4 regions of the Cobetia sp. 4B genome follow, and region 3 is predicted to be linked to each of the others. Evidence: predicted binding sites of a transcription regulator. Region 3 holds the regulator's gene; each other region holds the start of a gene.
What was found. The regulator sigma-54, encoded in region 3, starts transcription at its own class of promoters, with help from an activator protein. The targets are predictions, from matches to a motif close to TGGCACNNNNNTTGCTNT.
Positions count from the first base shown of each region.

Region 1: a site for sigma-54 is predicted at 2,046-2,063, ahead of glnL (nitrogen regulation protein NR(II)). Genes of this name have one in related genera too.
Region 2: a site for sigma-54 is predicted at 2,168-2,185, ahead of H2O77_RS07335 (putative urea ABC transporter substrate-binding protein). Genes of this name have one in related genera too.
Region 4: a site for sigma-54 is predicted at 1,703-1,720, ahead of H2O77_RS08575 (DUF3305 domain-containing protein). Genes of this name have one in related genera too.

Region 1 is NZ_CP059843.1:4,200,742-4,204,909, forward strand. It holds gene ntrC (nitrogen regulation protein NR(I)) at 1-935, opposite strand, end outside; gene glnL (nitrogen regulation protein NR(II)) at 932-2,026, opposite strand; gene H2O77_RS17290 (DUF4124 domain-containing protein) at 2,289-2,981, opposite strand; gene glnA (glutamate--ammonia ligase) at 3,449-4,168, opposite strand, start outside.
Region 2 is NZ_CP059843.1:1,722,588-1,726,755, reverse strand. It holds gene H2O77_RS07340 (DUF262 domain-containing protein) at 360-1,961, opposite strand; guanidine-I (ykkC/yxkD leader) riboswitch at 2,232-2,340, shown strand; gene H2O77_RS07335 (putative urea ABC transporter substrate-binding protein) at 2,394-3,542, shown strand; gene H2O77_RS07330 (ABC transporter permease subunit) at 3,651-4,168, shown strand, end outside.
Region 3 is NZ_CP059843.1:814,880-819,047, reverse strand. It holds gene lptA (lipopolysaccharide transport periplasmic protein LptA) at 1-545, shown strand, start outside; gene lptB (LPS export ABC transporter ATP-binding protein) at 549-1,289, shown strand; gene H2O77_RS03435 (RNA polymerase factor sigma-54) at 1,523-2,971, shown strand; gene raiA (ribosome-associated translation inhibitor RaiA) at 3,632-3,940, shown strand; gene H2O77_RS03425 (PTS sugar transporter subunit IIA) at 3,950-4,168, shown strand, end outside.
Region 4 is NZ_CP059843.1:2,033,124-2,037,291, reverse strand. It holds gene H2O77_RS08585 (helix-turn-helix transcriptional regulator) at 1-639, opposite strand, end outside; gene H2O77_RS08580 (formate dehydrogenase accessory sulfurtransferase FdhD) at 639-1,574, opposite strand; gene H2O77_RS08575 (DUF3305 domain-containing protein) at 1,783-2,340, shown strand; gene H2O77_RS08570 (DUF3306 domain-containing protein) at 2,337-3,134, shown strand; gene H2O77_RS08565 (4Fe-4S dicluster domain-containing protein) at 3,655-4,168, shown strand, end outside.

The sequences.
Region 1 (4,168 bases), 930 kb from region 3:
GACAGGCGCGGCAGATGCACGCGAATCACGTTGAGGCGGTGGAAGAGATCCTCACGGAAACGCCCATCCTCGACCAGCTTTTCCAGGTGCTGGTGCGTCGCGGCGATGATGCGCACGTCGACCTTGACCGGCGTGATGCCACCGACACGATAGAACTCGCCATCGGCCAGCACGCGCAGCAGGCGGGTCTGGGTCTCGGCGGGCATGTCACCGATCTCATCGAGGAACAGCGTGCCGCCATCGGCCTGCTCGAAGCGCCCGCGGCGCAGCGCCGTGGCGCCGGTGAAGGCGCCCTTCTCGTGGCCGAACAGCTCCGATTCCATCAGGTCCTTGGGAATCGCGGCCATGTTGAGCGCGATGAACGGCTTGGCGGCGCGCGGCGAGTGCTGATGCAGCGCCTGGGCCACGCGCTCCTTGCCGGTACCGGACTCGCCGTTGATCAAGACGGTGATATGCGACTGAGACAGGCGGCCGATGGCGCGAAAGACTTCCTGCATCGCCGGCGCTTCGCCGATGATTTCCTTGGTCAGCCCTTCCGGCACGGCGGCGGGCGCCTTGGATTCACGGGCATGTGCCACGGCGCGCCGTACCAGCGCCAGCGCTTCATCGACATCGAACGGCTTGGGCAGGTATTCGAAGGCGCCGCCCTGATAAGAGGCCACGGCGCTGTCGAGGTCGGAATGCGCCGTCATCACGATGACGGGCAGGTCCGGGTACTTCTCGCGCACGCGCGCCATCAGGTCGAGCCCATCGGTTCCGGGCATGCGGATATCGGTGATCAGGACATCCGGGCACTGGCGCATGATGCTGGCTTCGGCCTGATCGGCACGCTCGAAGGTTTCCACCTCGAGGTCGGGTTGTGCCAGAGCGCGCTCCAGCACCCAGCGAATGGCACGGTCGTCATCGACGATACAGACGCGGGCAGTCTCGCTCATGTGTGATCTCCAGAAGTGCCGGCTAGCGGAATGAGTAATCGGAATTCGGTATGGCCGGGGCGCGAGTCACACTCGATCAGCCCCTGATGCTGGTGCAGGATGCCCTGGGCGATCGACAGCCCGAGCCCTGAGCCTTCGGCGCGCCCCGAGACCATCGGGTAGAACAGCGTCTCGCGCAGGCTCTCCGGAATGCCGGGGCCGTTGTCGATGATCGCCAGCTCGCAGACCAGCCGGTGGCGCTCATGGCCCAGCGTGAACTGACGACGAGCGCGGGTCCGCAGCGTGATCTCGTAGGGAGCGGCGTCAGGCTGCGGTGAATCGGGCTGTGGCTGCTCATTGAGGGCCTGGGTGGCATTGCGCGCGATGTTGAGCACCGCCTGGATCAGCTGGCCTTCGTCGCCGATCACCTCCGGCAGGCTCGGGTCGTAGTCGGCGCTCAAGGTGATGGCGCTGCCTTCCGCCTGCAGCAAGGCCCGCACCCGCTCGGTCACCGCATGCACATTGACCGGCGCCTGCAGCGGCGGCCGGTTCGGCCCGAGCATGCGATCGACCAGATCACGCAGGCGGTCCACCTCCTCGATGATGATGCGCGTGAACTCCACCATCTGCGGTTCGGGCAGATCACGTTCGAGCAGCTGGGCGGCGCCACGAATGCCGCCGAGCGGATTCTTGACCTCATGCGCGAGACCACGCGTCAGCACCTTGACCGCCTCCTGGCGGGCGATCAGCGCTTCTTCGCGCGAGATCTGCATCAGGCGGTCACGCGGTTCTATCTCGACCAGCAGTTCATTGGCGCTGATGGGCGTCGCGGTGAAATCCACCGTCAGCGCTTCATTGGCCGCGTTGATGATCTCGGCCTCACGCTGGGTGTAGGGGTGCTGTTCCTCCAGCGCCTTGCGCAGCACATTGATCAGGGTGTCATCCAGCCCGGTCATGTTGTCGGGCGTACTGCCCTTCACACGCGCCAGACTCACCGCCAGCAGCGTCTCCGCGGCGGGATTCATCCAGACCATCTGCAGCTGTGAGTCCAGCACCACCACGGCAGTGTTCAGGTGTTCGAGCAGTCGTTGATGCATGGGTTTGTTCGCCATCTGCAGTACGTCTCCCTGTTCTGCAATAACCGCGCCAGTCTGGTGCAGGCACCGAGAACACGGCGTCCGATGCTGTGCAACCATTTCTGGCCCCTCATCTTGGCACCAAAATGGTGCAGGCGAAAAATCGCGCTCGAACCCGCGTTGCCTCACTTCGCCGCCAGGCGGCCCGACATCGACTGGCCCAGACACGAAAAAGCCGCCCGAAGGCGGCCTGTCAGCGAAGGAGAAACGCGCGAAGAAAAAGGCCGCCCAGACGCTGCTAGCCACCACCAGCATTGGCAGGGTTGTTGGGGTTGCGAGGCAGATTGACGCTGGCGCGCTGCACATAGACCACCTTCGGCTCACTGGTCTGGCGCACGCGGCCGGTGGAATCCAGCAGCTCCGCCTGGATGACATGCTTGCCACGCTCCAGCGCCGGCACCATGAAGACGGTGCTGTGCATGGCGGATTGAGACGGCGCACCGTCCACGGTCACGCGCACCTTGTCTTCCGGGCGCAGCTTGGGCTCGATCCCCAGGCGCACCGCCAGATTGCCCGCCTGCCCGGTCTGCAGCGTCTCCTCGTTGGACGGGCTCTGGATGGTGAAGGTGGTATAGCCACGGAAGGCCACATCCACCGCAGGCGCCCGGGTGCGGGTGCTCTCGCTGGATGAGGAAGAACTCACGCGCGACGGCGTGCTGCGTCGCGGCGGCAGGGATTCCGTCGACGGCACCACGCTGAGCGGCGTCAGCTGCACCTTGCTGCCGCCCGCAGGCTGATCACTGAAGACCACGTTGCCGTTGGCATCGACGTGACGATAGACCTGGGCCGCCTGAAGATCGAACGACAGGCTCGACAGCATCAGCGTCGCTGCCAGCAGCAGGCACTGCAGTGGCTCGGGGCGCGCTGCTGGCAGTGCACGCGAGTCAGTCGCGGGGTTCGCGACGCGCAGGGAGGATACGAAGGGCCACATCCGAAGATTCCTGAAGAGAGTCATGGGAGGCCAGAAGCCGCAGGCAGCTCCAGCGGGTTGGGTCTATCGACAGGCGATCCTGCAGCCTGATGACAAGGCTAACAAGTTACAAAGCTTACCGCGTTGATGCCAGCATTTGGGGCCTTCGACAAGACGCCTGTGTGCATTGACTGTCACGCAAGGCTACCACCGCGCCCTGCATATCTGTCAGCAGCATGGCCGATCTCAGGGAAAAGGATCAGGGGCAGAGCAAAGGATCAGAGCAAAGAGATAGAACGAAACAGGGCCATAATGAAAAACAGGGCCACAACGAAAAACAGGGCCACACCTGTCGGTGTGGCCCTGCTGTCGTCATCTTCCGAGGCTTGCCTTCACCGGGAAGGCACTCCGTCAGATGGCGTGGCTAGCGAATGGCTGCCTCAACCTCTGCAGCGCTTGGACGCTGCTGTACTTAGGCGCTGCAGTACTTAGACGCTGTAATACATGTCGAATTCGAGCGGGTGAGTCGCCATGCGCAGGCGCTGGACGTCTTCGCCCTTCAGCTCGAGGTAGGCATCGATCATGTCGTCGGTGAAGACGCCGCCCTGGGTCAGGAACTCACGATCGCCGTCCAGCGCGGTCAGGGCCTGTTCGAGGCTCTCGGCCACGGTCGGGATGGACTTGGCTTCTTCGGCCGGCAGGTCGTAGAGGTTCTTGTCCATCGCGTCGCCCGGGTGGATCTTGTTCTTGATACCGTCGATACCGGCCATCAGCATCGCGGAGAACGCCAGGTACGGGTTGGCCGTCGGATCCGGGAAACGCGCCTCGACACGCTTGCCTTTCGGGCTGGCGGTGTACGGGATACGGATGGAAGCGGAACGGTTGCGGGCAGAGTAAGCCAGCATGACCGGCGCTTCGAAGCCCGGCACCAGACGCTTGTAGGAGTTGGTGGACGCATTGGTGAAGGCGTTCAGGGCACGAGCGTGCTTGATGATGCCGCCAATGTAGTAGAGGGCCATTTCGGACAGACCCGCGTACTCGTCACCGGCGAACTGGTTGTCGCCATCCTTCCAGAAGGACTGGTGAACGTGCATGCCGGAACCGTTGTCACCGACCAGCGGCTTGGGCATGAAGGTCGCGGACTTGCCGTAGGCGTGAGCCACGTTGTGGATCACGTACTTGAGTTCCTGAACCTCATCGGCCTTCTT
Region 2 (4,168 bases), 910 kb from region 3:
GCGCAACCATGCGCCGCGGCAAGGGCAACCCCTTGGGAAAGTCGCACGCTGCATTGTGAGCACCCGATAAAGCAGATAAATAAACTGCTCATGACACGAAGACGCCGGCCACTGGCCGGCGTCTTGAATACCATTCAAAGCTGAATCATCCAGTAGATTCCTGAGCAATCTCCCTGATGACCAGGCTACCCAGCTGACGGGTGTTATGCGGATTGCCGTTGCCATCCACCAGCGGCAGATTCAACTGTTTTGCCAACTCGCGTAGTACGAGCTGAATAGGGCTGAGCTGGGCCACTCCCAACCCATTATCATAGTCCCCTCTGTCGCTTGCATTCTGGGGCCTGCGGGAACTTTTACAACTATATACTTTCACCATCAGCAAGCTTGCTAATATCTGACATCATTAACTCAGACCTTAAATCCAAAAACTCTGAGTAACTTAGCTTAGAATAATCAACTGTGTCTGGGCTAGGCAAGTAATTAGATTCAAAAATACGCTTAGCTTCAGCTCCTAACTCTTCAACCAATCTAGGTAGATATTCATTAGGATGATCATCACTAATAATATTATTTTCTGAAGCAGCAAGCATACAGAAATTTGCCAAACTATTATGTTCACCTTGCACACCTGCTCTTTTTAAATATGCCTTGGGGTAAACATGGTGGAACTGTTTTTTATTATACTCTGAAAGTGCTACTTCAGTATCAATCAGCGCTCCGTTAGTAATATTTCTTGGAGACTTTAGTGCCAACAATATGATCAACGCACGTGACCTAGAGTTATTACTACGGAATGCTAATTTTTTAAACGTGTCGGTCTTGGGTAAATTCCCAAAAGATTTCTGTGGCTCTTCTCCATTAACTATATATGCATCAATTGCTTCTAGATCTTGAGAAACAAATGATTCAGAAGCTCCTCGGTATCTCTCTGAGAAAGCGCTAATCCAAAACCATTTTCTAATTCTACAAATATCCTCTTTGCTAAGAGTTTTTCTTTTAGAATAAACATAAGCAATTATTACAGCGACAGCTTCATATGGCAAAAAATCCCAACTATATATTTTAAACTCAGTCTTAAGCAAATCTACGGTCTTCAATAAGGCAGATTTTGTGAGCTCTACTAATTTATCCATCTCCTCTTTAGATATATTCCTTAGAGATAGAACCTGTTCTTTTTTGATCCCTTTAAACTGAATGGATGAAAGACACTTGAGCACTAAGTTTCCATCAATATCATCAAACCCTTTTGGCTTGAGCGATAATGCTATTTTCTGTGCTTCTTCATTTAAATCAAAACTTTCATTCCAGGTGGCTGCAACCATAAGATCGTAAGTTGATAAACGCGTACCTGAGCTATTTATCCTTTCGAAAATAGGACACACCTCTTCAACCGTAAGTTCTTTAAGAGTAACAACCGGAATTCTATAGTTGGTCACTACATCAATAAGTGAGTCCAAGTTTTTTTGCAATTCCTCACCATTCGGATAGCTAACTAAGCCAGACCTAAAATTCAACAACTTTGTAGTGTTATAAATTATTCGAAGTGGGAACTGTGTTTGATTAAAATCTTCAAATGCTTCCAGAAAGCACTTTTCATTCAAGTCATAAACGGCATTGAAACCTTCATGCCCTTCAGACACCCCTAACGCTGAATATATAACAGTTAACCTTTGCTGACCATCCAGGACATAGTCTGTAGGAGTCATATCATCAGTTTCGGGCAACTTAAATGCGCCTATGTCTCGCTCAACTGCCAATGTGTTTTTAGTTCTCCACAAGAGTAAGCTTCCGACGGGATAATTGTTAGCAATAGAGTCAAGAAGCTTTAGGGCTTGATCTTCCTTCCATACAAACTGGCGTTGAAATTGTGGGACTTTAATTTGCCCAGAATTAATATCTGCGATTAAGTCTCGCAGAAATGGCGTTCCTGTTTCAAGCCTAGTAGCTACATTACCTGACATAATAACATCCTTGTTATAAGTAATAAAAAAACGAGCTCAAACTACCCTTAACATGCTTGTTAATTATAATCAACATTTTAAATTTCACCAAATTTGTGCAGAAAATTCAAGAATTTCTTTTCCTGGTGCATATCATTCAACCTTTTCAAGCGCATCACCAACACTTCCAACCATCAAGTGACTGCTGCAAAAAGAATTTAATTATTTGGCACGCTTCCTGCTAGAGACTCACCGAGGCACCGATAGGCATACAACAATCGAAAATCTACACCAATGGAGCGCTAGGGTTCCGGTGACTGGCTGATAGCAGTCACGACTGGTCCGAGAGCACTCGACCTCCAAGCTGGGGGTTACACGGCGGGACAAAAGCCCGGGAGACGCAAAGCCTGTAAAGGTCGGCGCCTCTCACTTTTTCCGCCGGAGATAACGACAATGACCCAGCTCACTCGCCTTTCCCAGTCCGCGACTTCCCCCTCGGATGCCAGCGCCCAGGTGTCATCCGCTGCTGTCTCATCTGCTTCATCCGCCGTTTCCCGAAACGCTTCCAGACGTGCTGCGCTGGCCGGCGCCCTGCTGCTTGGCGCATCGCTGAGCCCGCAGGCCATGGCGCAGGATTCCTTCAGCGTGTGCTGGTCGGTGTATGCCGGCTGGATGCCGTGGGAATACGCGGACACCCAGGGCATCGTCGACAAGTGGGCCAAGAAGTACGACATCAATATCGATGTGGTGCAGGTCAACGATTACGTCGAGTCCATCAATCAGTACACCTCCGGCAATGTCGATGGCTGTGCCATGACCAACATGGACGCCCTCACCCTCCCCGCCGCCAGCAGCGTCGATTCCACCGCGCTGATTCTGGGCGACTACTCCGATGGCAACGACGGCGTGATGGTGCGCGACGGCGATTCCATCGAGTCCCTGAAGGACCGCGAGGTCAATCTGGTGCAGTTCAGTGTCTCCCACTACCTGCTGGCACGCGCGCTGGACAGCGTCGGCATGAGCGAGCGCGACCTGACCACCACCAATACCGGCGATGCCGACATCGTGGCGCTGGCCAGCAACACCGACACCCAGGCAGTGGTGACCTGGAACCCGCAGCTGGCCACGCTCAAGGAGATGCCCGGCTACACCGAAGTCTTCAATTCCAGCGACATTCCCGGCGAGATTCTCGACCTGATGGTCGTCAATACCCAGACGCTGAAGGACAACCCGGACTTCGGCCACGCACTGGTCGGAGCCTGGTATGAGGTGATGGAGAAGATGAAGGCCGGTGACGAAGCCGCCCTCTCCCAGATGGCCGATGCCGCCGGCACCGACCTCGCCGGCTATCAGTCCCAGCTGGCCGCGACCCACATGTACTACACCCCCGCCGAGGCCGTGGCCGCCTTCAATGCGCCGAGCCTCAAGGACACCATGCAGCACATCGCCGACTTCAGCTTCGCGCAGGGCCTGTTGGGCGAAGGCGCCCCGGATGCCGGCTTCATCGGTATCGAGACCCCCGCCGGCGTCATCGGCAATGAAGGCAACGTGATGCTTCGCTTCGACCCGAGCTACACCGCCGCACTGGCCGACAGCCAGTAACGCCACGCGGTGGATGCCGCACACGCTCCGCGGGGCAGCCTGCCTCGCGGAACGTGAACCGACCGCCTTCCTCGACCGCACCCTCGTTCGCACCCGTGGAGCCCGCGCATGAAACGCCTGATCAATCTGACACCCTCCCGTGGTGGCCGCTGGCTGCTCGGTGGCCTGCCCTTCGCGCTACTGGCCATCCTCTACATCGTGCAGTCCAACCAGCGACTGCTCGACAACCCGAATGACCGCCTGCTGCCGTCCTTCGCCGCCATGGGCGAGTCGTTCTCGCGACTGGCCACCGAGGTCAACGTGCGCACCGGCGACCTGCCGCTGTGGACCGACACCTTCGCCAGTCTCGAACGCCTGCTGGCCGGCGTGCTGATCAGTGCGCTGATCGGCCTGACCGTCGGCCTGCTCACCGGTGGCCTGCCGCTGCTGCGTGCCAAGCTGTCACCGCTGATCACCGTGCTGTCCCTGATTCCGCCGATGGCGATTCTACCGATCCTGTTCATCGCCTTCGGTACCGGCGAGCTGGCCAAGATCGCGCTGATCGTCATCGGCATCACGCCCTTCCTGATTCGCGACCTGCAGAATCAGGCCCTGCGCTTGCCCGATGAGCAGCTGATCAAGGCCCA
Region 3 (4,168 bases):
GTCGCCAGACCCTCAACAGCGGTGTCATGGCGCTCTGCCTGGCACTGGGCATGTCCACCTTCGCCCCGGCCGCCATGGCGCTGGACAGCGATGCCAGCCAGCCGATCAACATCGCCGCGGACGCCCTGTCGCTTGATGACAAGGCCGGTACCGCCACCTACACCGGCCAGGTGGAAATGCGCCAGGGCAGCATGAAACTCGATGCCAGCCGCGTCGATATCAGCCGCGCCGGCAGCGGCGAGATCTCGCTGGTCAAGGCCACCGGCAAGCGTGCCTACCTGGAACAGCAACCCGCACCCGACGAGGAGCTGGTCAAGGGCTGGGCCGACACCATCCGCTACCATGCACTGGAGCGCCGCGTGGAGCTGGTCGGCAACGCGCGTCTCGAGAAAGGCGATGACACCTTCGAAGGCGGCTACGTGGAGTACTTCCTCGACAAGCGCCAGGTGAACGCCAACAACAGCAAGACGGCACAGCAGACCGAAGGCGGTCGCGTGCACATGACTCTGACGCCCCGCGGCGCCAATGCCAGCAAGGAAAACTGAGTCATGACTGCTGCTACTCCACGTACGCTGAGCGCTCGCCATCTGGCCAAGGCCTACAAGGGCCGCAAGGTGGTCAAGGACATCTCGCTGGAGATCCGCCAGGGCGACATCGTCGGCCTGCTGGGCCCCAACGGCGCCGGCAAGACGACCTCGTTCTACATGATCGTCGGACTGGTGCGCGCCGATGCCGGCAACGTCTCCATCGATGACAAGGACCTCTCCGCTGCCGCCATGCATCAGCGTGCACGCGCCGGCATCGGCTATCTGCCGCAGGAAGCGTCGATCTTCCGCAAGCTGTCGGTGGCCGACAACATCATGGCGATTCTGGAGACCCGCAAGGACCTGGATCGCAATGGCCGCAAGGCACGCCTTGAAGAGTTGCTCGAGGAATTCAGCATCACGCACATCCGCGCCAGCGCCGGTATGAGCCTGTCCGGTGGTGAGCGTCGACGGGTCGAGATCGCCCGGGCGCTTGCCACCGAGCCGGACTTCGTACTGCTCGATGAGCCCTTCGCCGGCGTCGACCCCATCTCGGTGGGCGAGATCAAGAGCATCGTGCGCCAACTGCGCGATCGTGGCATCGGTGTGCTGATCACCGACCACAACGTGCGCGAGACACTCGATATCTGTGACACCGCCTATATCGTCGGCGATGGCCAGATCATCGCCCACGGTGACGCGGACTCCATCCTGGCCAACCAGCAGGTGCGCGACGTCTACCTGGGTCACGAGTTCACGCTCTAGGGTCAGCGGCTGCGCTGAGTCCTCGCGAGGCAAAAGCTTCAAAAGCCGCTGCGTGATTTTATCGCGTAGCGGCTTTTTCATGTCTGACATCAGACGCATGCATGACGTCCATACCACCTTGGTGGAAACATGGCATGCAAGTTGCTTGAATATTCACGACAACCACTTGTCAGTGCCCCGAGTCACGGTATAGCGTAGTAAGCACGTTCCTTTGCCGTGAATTGACTGACTCCATGAAACCCACCCTGCAACTCCGCCTCGGCACCTCGCTGACCATGACGCCGCAGCTCCAGCAAGCGATCCAGCTGCTGCAGCTGTCGACGCTCGACCTGCGTCAGGAGATTCAGCAAGCCCTCGAGTCCAACCCCATGTTGGAGCTCGACGAGGACTACGAGTCGCTGGATGTCGTCGAGACACAGGATTCGAGCGAGATCTCCACTGCCGACTCCTCGAGCGAGATTCCCGAGGAATACCCCCTCGACAGTGACTGGTCGGACCTCTACCAGGACCACGCCGGTAGCCTGACCAGCTCCGGCAGTGGCAGCGGGAGTGAAGAAGGGCCGGACTTCGATCGCAATACCAGCGTCGAGAGCCTGCAGGACCACCTGCGCTGGCAGCTGGCGATGACCGACCTCGATGGCCGTGAAAGCCAGATGGCGGAGAGCCTGATCGATGCCGTCGACGGTGCCGGCTATCTGAGCCTGTCTCTCGATGAGCTGGTCGATGGCCTGCGTGGCCAGGGCCTGCCCGGCCTCAAGGCCTCCGAGCTCGAGCAGGTATTGCTGCGTATGCAGCAGTTCGACCCGACCGGCGTCTTCGCCCGTGACCTACGCGAATGCCTGCTGCTACAACTGGCGCTGCTGCCGGATGATCTGCCGCTGCTGGCGCAGGCACGCCGCCTGGTACGTCAATTCCTCGAGGCACTGGGCAACGATGATCGCAAGCTGCTCAAGCGCCGCCTGAGCCTTGACGATGACGAGCTGGACCACGTCATCCGCCTGGTGCGCGCGCTCGATCCGCGTCCGGCATCCGCCTGGGGCGAGCCCGCCAGCGATTACGTGATCCCTGATCTGCTGGTGCGCCATACCCGCCATGGCTGGCAGGTCGAGCTCAACCCGGAAGCGCTGCCCAAGCTGCGCATCCAGCCGGAATACGCCGCGCTGATCAAGCGTGCCGACAAGTCCGCCGACAACACCTTTCTCAAGGACAACCTGCAGGAAGCCCGCTGGCTGATGAAGAGCCTGTCATCGCGCAATGACACCCTGCTCAAGGTCGGCCGCGAGATCATGGCGCGCCAGATCGACTTCCTCGAGCAAGGCGAGGAAGGCATGAAGCCGCTGATTCTGGCCAACATCGCCGAAGTGGTCGAGATGCACGAATCGACCATCTCGCGGGTCACTACCCAGAAGTACATCCACACCCCGCGCGGCGTCTTCGAGCTCAAGTTCTTCTTCTCGAGCCAGGTCGGTGGCAGCGGCAGTGGCGACGCCCACTCAAGCACCGCCATTCGTGCCCGCATCCGCAAGCTGATCGCGGAAGAGCCGGCCCGCAAGCCTCTCTCCGACTCACGGCTGGTCGATCTGCTCGCCAGCGATGGCATCGAGGTCGCACGCCGTACCGTGGCCAAGTATCGCGAAGCGATGGGCATCCCCTCCTCCAGCGAGCGCAAGCGTCTGGCCTGACGCGTCACCTGCGGCTGCCATGCCCTGCTCTCACCTCCACAATGGCAGCCGCCGCCAACCTCAAGCGTTGGCTTTTCCGCTCATCAGCCTCTGACTTCGCGGGCAGTGGTGCGCCTGTCGCGCGCCATGTCATTCCGGCAACCGCTCGTCAATTGCCCGTCATGGCCCATGACAGCGCGCAGAATGACGGCAAAAAAACGCCGTTCCGGCAGCGTCATTTACCGTCAATCGCATGTTTTTAAAGTCACTTTTGCGCGTATTGCACCTGGAAGACACCCGAAGAACCTCCCGGAACGCCGCTTGCTCCACGCAATCGAATCGTCTGAAAGGCGACGTACATGCAGGGATTGGCGACGAAAACCCGCCTTCTTGCGCGTCTTTCACGCACCACCCGCCAGACATGCCCTTGAAGTCCACTCCGTTACCCCTCACTGAGTTGAAGACAAGCACTGAACCACGATGCAGCGCAGCGTTGATCTTTGCGCAAAGCTTGGGCATTGTCGGTACAGACGCTCACGACATCTGACGCCACTGGCAAGGGTGCGAAAACATCGCCAGACGGTGGCCGTCAAGCCTGTTGCAGAGCGTCCGATCAGGGTTTGCTCGTAGTCAAAAAGGGTTACAATTGAATGGCAACCCGCTGGATAAAGGAGCGTGTCCATGCAAGTGAATATCACCGGGCATCATGTGGAACTTACCGATCCTCTCCGCGATTACGTCAACGAGAAGCTCGCTCGCCTCGAACGGCATTACGACAACATCACCAATGTTCAGGTGACACTGTCGATCGAGAAGGAGCGCCAGCAGGCTGCCTGCACCTTGCACGCGGCAGGCGCTGACCTCCACGCCCTGGCAGAAGACCCCAACATGTACGCTGCCATCGACGCGCTCGCCGACAAGCTGGATCGCCAGCTGGTCAAACACAAGGAAAAGTCCCAGGCTCGCTCTCAGGGCACCGGGACCCGTTGACCTTCAGCCATGACACTTGATCAGATCCTTCCCCCCGAGCGCACGCTGTACGGTGTCCCCGGGGGGAGCAAGAAGCGGGTGCTTGAATTCTTCAGCACCTTCATCGCACAGAACATTCCCAGCCTGGATAGCCAGGAAGTCTTCTCGCGCCTGATCGGGCGCGAAAGACTGGGGTCGACCGGCATTGGCCACGGTGTGGCCGTGCCCCATGCACGCAGCCCGCATTGC
Region 4 (4,168 bases), 1.2 Mb from region 3:
GCTGGGGTCGATGGACAGATGGCGATCATCATTGCGGATGATCAGCCCCTGGGTACGGCGCGCAAGCCGCACCATCACCCACTGACGATAGCCATCGTGGCCGCGAATCAGCGCCGGATGACGCAGCGCCGCCTCCTCCGCGCGCCCCCAGTGAATGGCGCAGACGTCAGCACGCCCCTGGCTGAGCAGATCAAGCCCCAGACGCGTACCGGTCACACTCATGCCATAGAAGGCGCTACCGGCATGCTGCTGATTGAGGCGCATGGAGAGTGCGGCCAGCAGCGGGTCATCACTGCCGGTGATCATCAGGCGATCCGCCAGCACACCATGATGGCTGGACTCGAGAATCCATTGCTCCACCAGGCGCCGCGGAAACAACCACTTGCCGGTCACCTTGGTCGCCGGCATGGTGCCGTCACTGGCCAGCTGATAGATCTTCTTCTCATTGAGATGCAGCAGACGCGCGACTTCCTGCACCGTCAGAAAGGGGTTGTCGTGGGGGACCGGAGCCTGCCGGCCGGTGGCCGCATTCAGGGGCTCGCCTGAAGACTCAGCGACAGAGCCACCCGAAGGTGCGCCGAGTTCAGAGGTAAAGCCCTGTGAGGGTGTGACGCCCAGCGGCGAAGAGAGACGACTCATCACTGTGCCCCCTTGTCGTGACCGGCTGCGCCGTCTGATGAAGATGGCTTGCCTGACGCGTCATGGCGCGATGACTTGAGAGCGTCGCCGGCACGCAGCGGCGGGATGGCGTCCAGCACCAGCCGCCCGGCAGGGTCCACCGCCTGGAAGTGGCGCCCCTTGGCGCGCGCGATCAACAGCACGCCAAAGCGTTCCGCCAGCTCCACTCCCTTCTGCGTGACACCGGAGCGTGAGACCAGCACCGAGATCCCCGCTTGAGCCACCTTCAGTACCATCTCGGAAGTCAGACGACCGGTGGTGTAGAAGATGTTGGCCCCCTGATAATCACTGGCATCATCACTCAGGGGCGCCAACCAGCTCAGCCCCGCCAGCGTATCGACGGCGTTGTGGCGGCCGACATCCTCGATGAACGCCAGCACTTCATCATCCCGACACAGGGCGCAACCGTGAACCGCACCGGCCTTGCGATAGGTCGCGTTGTGCGCCGCCAGCGCCTCCAGCAGGCGATACAACAAGGCCTGACTGAAGGGGCCTGCGTCCAGCGCGGCCAGTGATTGGCGCTCCAGCAGATTGCCGAACACCGTGCCCTGCCCACAGCCGGTAGTCACGGTGCGCTTGCCGAGGCGCTGCTCGATATCCTCGGGCAGATGACGCGTCACCACCGAGGCGCTCTCGACTTCCCAGTCCACCTGCAGCGCCTCGAGGTCCTCAAGCTCACCCAGCAGGCCCTGATTGCGCAGATAACCGGCCACCAGCGCCTCAGGTTCGGCACCCAGAGTCATCAAGGTGACGATCTCGCGTCGATTGAGATAGATGGTCAGCGAGCGCTCGGCGGCAATGGACTGCTGATGGCGCTCACCGCGCTCATCCATGACTTCGATGTCCAGCGTAGTGGGTAGTGTGGCGCGACTGATCGCTGGCCGTGCAGAGGGCATCATGAACTCGGGTCTCCCTGATCGAGCCGGTTGGAATGGCAATTCTTGCGCTGAATCGCCGTAGAGTACCAGTCTGATGGCAGAGCTGTCCCCGCACTGACTGACGGTGACCCTGATATCGCATGCGCCGGCATGTATCTTGCACACTAGCACCATCGCAGCATTCTTTTCAGACCCGCTTGCGGGTACAGCAGTGAACAAGGAAGCCATGTCTGAATCCATCCCTCCCCGCAGTGACGACACCCGCTGGTTGAGCGTCACCCTGGCGCCCACCACGCAGAAGCTGGGGCGTTTCAGCATCGACACCTGGCGAATTGCCGACCTCTCGCCCTCTGCAACGCCAGAGACGGAATCGCACGTAGCGGAGCCCGCCTCCGCTGATGAGGTAGCGCATCGCCGCATCCTGCCGCTGCAGCTTCACCTCACCGAGCGCACCGATTACCGCTACAACCTGCGCTGCGAGCAGCCGCGTCTGTTCGTCCAATGCGATGAGCGCGAAGCCGACGGCATGCAGCCCCGCGTGGTGACGGCCTGTCAGGAAGTGGCATCGCATTGGATGGATGGCGACCAGCTGGTGCTGGACGTGCCGATGCCACCGGCCTTGATGGTGTGGCTGGAAGCCTACCTCGCGCGTCACGGTGAACGACTCGACGAAGGCAAGAAGAAGAAACGCAAGGGCGCCGGGCGCGCCAGTCAGGCAGAGCAGCACGCCGCGATGCCCGACAAGACGCATCAGCCCGGTGATGGTAAGGAAAGCACGTCATGAGCCAGCACGACGATAACGCAAGCCCTGCCCATGAAGGCCTGTTCTCGCGCTGGTCACGCCGCAAGCAAGGCGACAGCCGACGTGAAGACCAACTGGCACAGCCGGACAGCACAGAGGGAACCAAAAGCGACACCCTCCCGCCGTCACAGGCGGGAGTCGCCTCTGACAACAGCGCTGACACCCCTGCAGCGAGCGGCTCGCAGCACGAAGCCCTGGGCGGCGATAGCCCCTCCTCGGCAACAGAACAGGCCGCCGAACAACCAGCAGAACAGGCATCAACCGAGAGCGATCAGCAGGCATCGGACGCTGACAGCGCTGAAATACCCGTCATCGAGCTGCCAGACCCCGACACCCTGACCCCAGACGCCGACATCAGCGCCTTCATGCAGAACGGCGTGGACCCGGCGCTACGCCAGCGCGCGCTGCGGCGCATCTTCATGGGTGGCGAGCACTCGGTGCGCGATGGGCTGGATGACTACGACCAGGACTTCTCCCAGATGCGCCCACTCGCCGAAGGTGTCGCCGACACGCTGCGCAGCTGGACCCGCAAGGTCGAAGAAGGCCTGGAAAAGCTCGATGAGGCAAGCGAGACACCCCAGGCGGAAACGGCGCAGGAGACAGACGACCAGATCGCCGAGCAGGCGCCTGACGGTGAGGCGCCAGTGGGCGAGTCACACGCGACGCCCAGCGACGAGATACTCGAGTCGCCTGACCCGCAAGCGATGCCTGCGGAAGACTCGCGCGAGCCAACTCCCACGTCAGATGATGAAGGCGGCGCCCACCACAAGCCGTGACTCGGGGCTGGCCCCATAAGCGCCTCCAGCGCCAGGGCTGAGCGCGTCAGGGCTCAGGACGCCAGGGCGTCAGGATGACGCGCCGCACAACCAGCATGAGTCATTATGACCCATGATAAAGCCGGACACGTCTGGTCGAGGTCATCCTGATGCCTCATGGGTCACCCTGACGCGCCTCATCAAGGCGCACTGACTGCAACGCACATGCAAGATTCAGCATGACATGCCAACCCTTGAAGATGATGACTGGCGTCAACCGTCTGCGCTGATGAGTGCCTGCGCGACCTGACCGCGCCCCTCTTCTCGCCGGGCGTGAAAACGGCAATGTCATCAACAGCATGCAAAGATGGTTGGCCTGTCATGAATCCCCCACTGAACGACTGTCGATCGCCGACCCGGCTCTGACCGCGAAAGACCGCGAGAGACCGCGAGAATCAGCGACGACCGGGACCTGCATCATCCGCGTGCCACCTGACGGCAGCTTGCATGCAAGGTCCGCCACGACCGAATAAGGATGAGGATGCTCAGCTCAAGCCTCGAGAGCGCTCAGCGCGCCCTCAATCAACAAGCACGCCAACGCGCCCTGTCATCCGCCATGGGTGGCTCGCCTGCCTCCAGTCTGCCGCTGTTGGCGACGGATGCCGGTAGCGCTCCCATCCGCTATCACAGTCAGGGACGCACCGTGATCATCGGCAGCGAGGCGCGAGTGCGAGCACTGGCGAGTCTGCTGACCCGCCTGCCGGCCACCGCTCAGCTGCCGGTGGCACTCTTGATCAGTGAGCAGGACAACAGTGCGCTGGTGACGATGGATGAACAGCATCTCGCCGCCAGTGAGTCGCTGCCTGCGCACAGTGCCCCGCGTGACATGCTCGCGCTGAGCGGTCACCTCGGCCAGTTCATCCTTGCCAGTGATGGCGTCAATCTGGCTGCCGCGCTGGTGCCGCAAGGTACCGGCAGCGCGACCCATTTCGACCTGATCGCCGACCTGTCCAGCCAGCCGCTCAACCAGGCGGAACTGCCACCGCCCGGCTATC